Regions from separate parts of the Streptomyces sp. NPDC006012 genome, predicted to be linked through region 2. Evidence: riboswitches for the same ligand, from Rfam matches in the RefSeq annotation. Region 2 holds a riboswitch; each other region holds the start of a gene.
The links. Region 2 has a riboswitch for S-adenosylmethionine ahead of ACFYPJ_RS28850 (amino acid ABC transporter permease). Riboswitches for the same ligand answer to the same signal wherever they lie in the genome.
Positions count from the first base shown of each region.

Region 1 (2,256 bases), on a different contig from region 2:
CAGGTCGACGTCCGGCTCGGTGAGCAGCGGGCCGACGATCCCGGTGACGAAGTCGGAGGAGAAGTCCCGCAGGTCGGCGTCGACGAAGCAGACGATGTCCCCGCCGGTGACCAGCAGCGAGCGCCACAGCACCTCGCCCTTTCCGGGGACGGCGCGCAGCCGGGGCAGGATGTCGTCGCGGTGGACCACCCGGGCGCCCGCCGCGGCGGCCACCTCGGAGGTGCGGTCGGTGGACCCCGAGTCGACGACGACGATCTCGTCGACCAGCGGGACGTCCCGCAGCATGAGGTCGCGCCGGACGGCGGCGACGATGGCGCCGACCGTCTCCTCCTCGTCGAGCGCGGGGAGCACCACGGACACCGACTGGCCCGTGCGCTGTTTCGCGGCGAGTATTTTGTGCAGTGGGCGGTCGGTCACGGACCAGGAGCGGGTGGCCAGCCAGCGTTCCACTTCTTCCAGCACGGTCGGCGGCTCCTCACTGTCGTGATCACACCCGGTGCGTGTGTGATACGTCTCGCGGTTCGGACGACTATCTCAACTGTCCTGGCCTTCGGTTACAGTCTTGAACAACGCGGATGACCATCGCATGTCGGGGGTCATCGGTGTACACAACCGCATACAGCTCATCCAGAGGGGCAGAGGGATACGGCCCGATGAAGCCCCGGCAACCCTCCAGTCGGTACTCGTACTGATCGCAGCGCAATCCGATCGTCTTCGCGAGGCTCCCGGCTTGGGAAGGTGCCAATTCCGTCTCACGGCGAGATGCGTCGTGGGGAAGATGAGGAGAAAGGGCCTCGCCTCACATGGCTGTGCAGACCGTTGCAAGCACCGCGAATCCGTCTGTCGATCTCGGTCCCGCCGCTGCCCTGAGCTGCCGCGAATGCGGTCACCGGGTGCCCCTCGGCCCGGTGTTCGCCTGCGAGGAGTGTTTCGGCCCGCTGGAGATCGCGTACGACTACTCGGCGTACGACACCGAGGAACTGCGCCGCACGATCGAAGCGGGACCCGCGAACATCTGGCGCTACGCGCCGCTGCTGCCCGTCCCCGCGGACGTGGCCGAAAAGCCCAACCTGAACCCCGGCTGGACCAAGCTGGTCCAGGCCGACAACCTGGCCCGCGAACTGGGCGTCACCGGCGGTCTGTACGTCAAGGACGACTCCGGCAACCCGACGCACTCCTTCAAGGACCGGGTGGTCGCCCAGGCGCTGGAGGCGGCGCGCGCCTTCGGCTTCACGACCCTCTCCTGCTCCTCGACCGGCAACCTGGCCGGAGCCGTCGGCGCCGCCGCCGCCCGCGCGGGCCTGCGCTCCTGCGTGTTCATCCCGCACGACCTGGAGCAGGGCAAGGTCGTCATGGCCGCGGTCTACGGCGGTGACCTCGTCGGCATCGAGGGCACCTACGACGACGTGAACCGTTTCTGCTCCGAGCTGATCGGCGACCCGGCCGGCGAGGGCTGGGGCTTCGTCAACGTCAACCTGCGGCCGTACTACGCGGAGGGCTCCAAGACCCTGGCCTACGAGATCTGCGAGCAGCTCGGCTGGCGGCTGCCCGACCAGATCGTCGTCCCGATCGCCTCCGGCTCCCAGCTCACCAAGATCGACAAGGGGCTGAAGGAGCTGATCGCGCTGGGCCTCGTCGAGGACCGGCCGTACAAGATCTTCGGCGCGCAGGCCGAGGGCTGCTCGCCGGTGTCGGCCGCGTTCAAGGCCGGGCACGAGGTGGTCAGGCCGCAGAAGCCGAACACCATCGCCAAGTCGCTGGCGATCGGCAACCCGGCCGACGGCCCCTACGTCCTCGACATCGCCCGCCGCACCGGCGGCACCGTGGAGGACGTCACGGACGAGCAGATCGTCGACGCGATCAGGCTGCTGGCGCAGACCGAGGGCATCTTCGCGGAGACGGCCGGCGGGGTGACCGTGGGCGTGGCGAAGAAGCTGATCGAGAACGGCGTCCTCGACCCCGCGCTCACCACGGTCGTCCTCAACACCGGCGACGGCCTCAAGACCCTCGACGCGGTGGCCGACACCGGCCTGACCGCCACCATCCGTCCGAACCTGGACTCCTTCCGAGAGGCCGGCCTCGGATGACCGGCGGCTCCGTACGGCCGGACGGCTCCGCAGGGCCGGACGCCTCCGTACGACCGGACGCCTCCGTACGACTGGCCGGCTGCGTGTGACTGGCGGCGCGTCGTCGGCCGATCCTGGCCGAGGCCGCGCCCCAGGCACCGTCCGGAGCCCGTCACGCCCCTTCCGCCTC
Region 1 covers NZ_JBIAIE010000008.1:245,742-247,997, reverse strand. Annotated here, with positions in the region: gene ACFYPJ_RS17840 (glucosyl-3-phosphoglycerate synthase) at 1-462, opposite strand, end outside; SAM riboswitch class I at 621-785, shown strand; gene thrC (threonine synthase) at 804-2,087, shown strand.
Region 1: linked by a shared signal. The riboswitch ahead of thrC (threonine synthase) and the one ahead of ACFYPJ_RS28850 (amino acid ABC transporter permease) in region 2 are both predicted to bind S-adenosylmethionine.

Region 2 (2,256 bases):
CCCACAGCGGCCACTACGCCGTGCCGCGCCGCTACCGGCTGCACCTCACCACCGCCTGCCCGGACGGCCTGCGGATCGCGGTGGGGCACGGCCTCCTCGCCCTGGACGACATCTGTCCCATCACCTTCCTCGCCGCCGTCCCCGACTGTCCCGGCGGCGGCCACTCGGCGCTGCGCCCCTTGTACGAGGCCGGCGCGCACCGCTACACCGGGCCGGCCCTCGCGCCGGTGCTCAGCGACGACTGGTCCGGGCGGATCGTCAGCAGCCACGCCTCCGACATCCTGCGCGACCTCGACCGCTGCTTCGGCGACGGGCGTGCCCGGCTCTACCCGAGCGGCGCCGAGACCGAGATCCAGGAAGTGGAACGGCTGTGCGCGCAGGGCATCGAGGCGGCTGCACAGCGTGCGGGCCGGGCCGGCGCCGCCCCGGCCGAACGGGCCACCGCGCTCAACGTCCTGACCGACACCCTGGACTGCCTGGAACGGCGCCTGACCGGGCGGGAGTTCCTGGTCGGCGACGAACTCACCGCCGCCGACGTCGAGTTGTGGGTCGCCCTCGTCCAACTCGACACCGTGCACCGCCACCACCTCGACGCCGCCGCGGTGCACCGGGTGGCCGGCCACCCGGCGCTGTGGGCGCACGCCCGGCGCCTGGCCGCCCGGCCGGCCTTCGGCGCCCACCTCGACCTGGACGGCATCGCCCGCCGTCACCACGCCCGTTGCGCGGGTCTCGAAGCAGCCGGCTCGGCCGTCCAGATCCTGGACTGGGCGCACCACACGGCCGTCGCTCCCGGCTCCCGGCCCAGGTGAGCGGGGAGGCGGCCGGTCCAGCCCGCGGACGGGCGTTGACATGGGCCGGGCGGGCTGGCTTACTTACCGCTCAGAACGGTCATGAGCGTCAGCGACAAGCCCTGGCTTGCTGACCGGCAACCCGCGCACCGCGGTGGGGTGCCCCAGGTGAGGACCGGACCGAATGGTGTTTCGGTAACCGCGAGGGCCCGCAGCGGCCGGAAAAGCGAGTGACGGACATGTACACAGCTCCCCGGACGGCCCCCGGCCGCCCCCAGAGCTGCGTACACCCGTACGCCGGGTTGCTCGTCGCCGACCGCACGATCGATCTGCTCCGCGTGAACAGCGCACTGTGTACCGCGCCGGGCCGCGCCCGCTGCCGGGGCTGACAGCACTTCCAGCCCCCGCGTTCCCCGCCCACACCCATCCCATGGTGTGCCCCCGTCTGTCCGCCCAGCTCCCGGTTCCCGTGCCGTTCCGTGTGCCGCGCCGCGCCGTAGCGCCGTCGCCGTGGCCATGCTGATCCGGCACGGCCACCGGGGCGTCCGAATCCGCCGGAGCCCGTCATGTCCGAACCCCCGGGCGGCGCCGTGTACGTCACCGCGCCGCCGTCGGCCGACACACCGTCAAAAGCCCTGCCCGTGCGGCGAGTCGTGCCGCTGCGCAGGCCCGGACGGTGGATCGCCTCGGCCGTCGTGCTGGTGCTCGTGGCGCAGGCCGCGCACGGACTGGCCACGAATCCCTTCTACCAGTGGGACCGCTTCCACTACTGGTTCCTGCGGCCCACCATCCTCGACGGGCTCCTCATCACCCTCGAAGTCACCGCGTTCAGCGCCGTGCTGGGCCTGCTCGGCGGCGTCCTGCTGGCGCTCGGCAGGCTCTCCGGCAGCCCTGTGCTGCGCGCCGTCAGCTGGACGTACACCTGGCTGTTCAGGTCCGTGCCGCTGATCGTCGTACTGATCTTCCTCTACAACTTCTCGGCCCTGTACCGGACGGTGAGCCTCGGAATCCCCTTCGGGCCCTCCTTCGTCAGCTTCGACGAGTCGAAGCTGGCCACCGACATGGTGGTGGCCGTGGTCGGCCTCAGCCTCAACGAGGCGGCGTACGCGGCGGAGGTGGTCCGCGGCGGCGTCCTCTCCGTCGACCAGGGCCAGCACGAGGCCGCTGCCGCGCTCGGCCTGCCGAAGGGCCGCCAGTTCACCCGGATCGTGTTCCCGCAGGCCCTCAGGTCCATCACGCCGAACTACGTCAACCAGCTCATCGGCCTGGTCAAGAGCACGTCCCTGGTGTTCTACGTGTCGCTGCTCGACTTGTTCGGCTCGGTCCAGACCATGGGCAGCACCTACCCCGGCGACATCGTGCCGCTGTTGCTGGTCGCCACCGTCTGGTACCTGGTCCTCACCAGCGCGGTGTCCGTCGTCCAGTTCTACGTCGAGCGGTACTACGCCCGGGGCGCCACCCGCACGCT
Region 2 covers NZ_JBIAIE010000021.1:48,139-50,394, reverse strand. Annotated here, with positions in the region: gene ACFYPJ_RS28855 (glutathione S-transferase C-terminal domain-containing protein) at 1-809, shown strand, start outside; SAM riboswitch class IV at 887-996, shown strand; gene ACFYPJ_RS28850 (amino acid ABC transporter permease) at 1,355-2,256, shown strand, end outside.

Region 3 (2,256 bases), on a different contig from region 2:
GACCTCGGGGACCTCCGCGAGACCCGCGCGGACCGTGTCGATCAGGTGCCGCTCCCTGGCGACCAGGGTGTCGAAGCCGGCCTCGGTGAGCGCCTTGCAGGCGGAGGCGACGGCGTAGGCGCCGATCACGTTCGGCGAGCCGGCCTCGTGGCGGGCGGCCGTCTCGTGCCACTCCACGGCCACGCCTCCGTCGGCCCGCCGGGTGACCGTACGGCTCGCCCCGCCGCCCGCGAGGTACGGCTCCGCCGCGCGCAGCCAGTCGGCGCGTCCGGCCAGCACGCCGGCGCCGAAGGGGGCGTACAGCTTGTGCCCGGAGAAGGCGACCCAGTCGACGTCGAGGTCGCGCACCGACACCGGGTGGTGCGGGGCGAGCTGGGCGGCGTCCAGGACGATCCGGGCGCCGTGCTCATGGGCGGCGGCGGCCAGCTCGCGCACCGGCCACAGCTCGCCGGTGACGTTGGAGGCGCCGGTGACGCAGACCAGGGCCGGGGCCTCAGCGTCGCGGTCGCCCAGCGCCCGCCGGAGGGTCGCGACCGCCTGGGCCGGGGTTTTGGGGGCGTCGAGGTAGCTGACCCGGTCGTTCTTCCAGGGCAGCAGGGCGGCGTGGTGCTCGGTCTCGAAGACGAAGACCTGGCAGTCGGCCGGGGCCACGGCGGCGAGGAGGTTGAGCGAGTCGGTGGTGGAGCGGGTGAAGATCACCTGGTCGTCGGCGCGGCAGTCCAGGAACCCGGCGACGGTGGCGCGGGCGTTCTCGAACAGGTCGGTGGACAGCTGCGAGAGATAACCGGCGCCGCGGTGCACGCTGCCGTAGTAAGGGGCGTACGCGGCGACGTCGTCCCAGACGCGCTGGAGGGCGGGGGCGCTGGCCGCGTAGTCGAGCGCGGCGTAGGTGACCTCGCCGCCGGTGACGAGCGGGACGGTGACGTCACGGCCCAGGACGGGCAGCGGGGCACACACGGCCGGGGCGGAGGCAGCGGTGGAGACGGACATGGCACAACTCCCGTGAAGGCAGGCGGAATTCACCGCGCGAGCACCGGGACGGCGGGTGCGGCTCAGCGCGGGAAGAAAGTTTGAAAGGGGTGAAAGGGTGCGCGGAGGCGGGGCTCTGCGGCCCTATCGCATTCGCTTGCTCACGGGTGGCTCCCTCGACCTCCAGGACCCCTGGATTCCACGAGGGGTCCGCGCTTGCCGCAGACCTCGCTGCCTGCGGCCTGGTCTTCACCCGGGGCACCCCGCCACGGACGGAGGGTTGCCGGACAGTCGGCCGGGGCCGAATGACTGTCACTCATGACCTGAACGGAAAAGTACGCGGATGATCGATCGCCCGCAACCCGTGTCCGGATGACGGGACGCACACACGCGTAGGCGCGGCCCCGTCACCGGACGAGGCGCTGGTGCGATCGCCGCGCCCAGCGCGCGCCGAAAAGCAGGAGGTCGGCCACGAAGACCACCACACCGATGACCAGAAGGTAGGTCAGTCCCTGCACCACCGTGCCGACCAGGCCCAGGCCGACCGCCACGAGGATCAGGAACAGGAAGAACGCCAACACGGGCGGCCGCCTCCTCCGGTCCGGCCTCAGCGACGCGCGAGGCGGCGCCCGCGATCGGCGCCGGGCGCGTAGGGCCGGTCGTAGTGCTTGAAGATCTCTTCCTCACGGGCGGCCGGCAGGACACCGTCCGTGCCGATCGACGGTGCCTTCCTCACCTGCCCCCGCGTGTACGCCACCCGCACGTATCCGGGTCCCACGGTCGCCTCGTCGACGGGGACGAAGACGAGTCGCTGCCGGGTGGGCAGCCCGGTACGGACGGTGGCCACGGCCGGCGCATCGGTGGTGGTGTCCACGTAGACCCCTTCCAGGGCACCGATCTTGCGACCCTCGGAATCGATCACGTCACGATTGCGCCACTCACGGATATCGGCTGAATGGATCATGCCTGGCTCCTCGCGGCCCGCCGGGGACTCTCCTGTCCTCCCACTCTACTTTGACCTGGTATTTTCCGCGGGTCGTCCCGGCGCTGGTGCCATGGCCGGAAAGGTTTGCCGACGGCTCGCGCCGTCCGATGCCGGTGGCACCTCCCGCGCGAGCGGAGCCGAGCGAGAGGGGAACCATACCGGGCGTCGCGAGCCGGTGGACCTTACCGGTCGCAGTCCTGGGCGTGACTGGCGGTCGCCCAGCGGTCCAGGGAGTTCCTGGCCGCGCCCGAGTCGATCGACTTCGCGGCCTTGGCCATGGCCGTGCGGATCTGCTCCACCAG
Region 3 covers NZ_JBIAIE010000009.1:8,921-11,176, reverse strand. Annotated here, with positions in the region: gene ACFYPJ_RS18140 (aminotransferase class V-fold PLP-dependent enzyme) at 1-990, opposite strand, end outside; SAM riboswitch class IV at 1,177-1,293, opposite strand; gene ACFYPJ_RS18135 (hypothetical protein) at 1,377-1,547, opposite strand; gene ACFYPJ_RS18130 (PRC-barrel domain-containing protein) at 1,577-1,933, opposite strand; gene trpD (anthranilate phosphoribosyltransferase) at 2,137-2,256, opposite strand, start outside.
Region 3: linked by a shared signal. The riboswitch ahead of ACFYPJ_RS18140 (aminotransferase class V-fold PLP-dependent enzyme) and the one ahead of ACFYPJ_RS28850 (amino acid ABC transporter permease) in region 2 are both predicted to bind S-adenosylmethionine.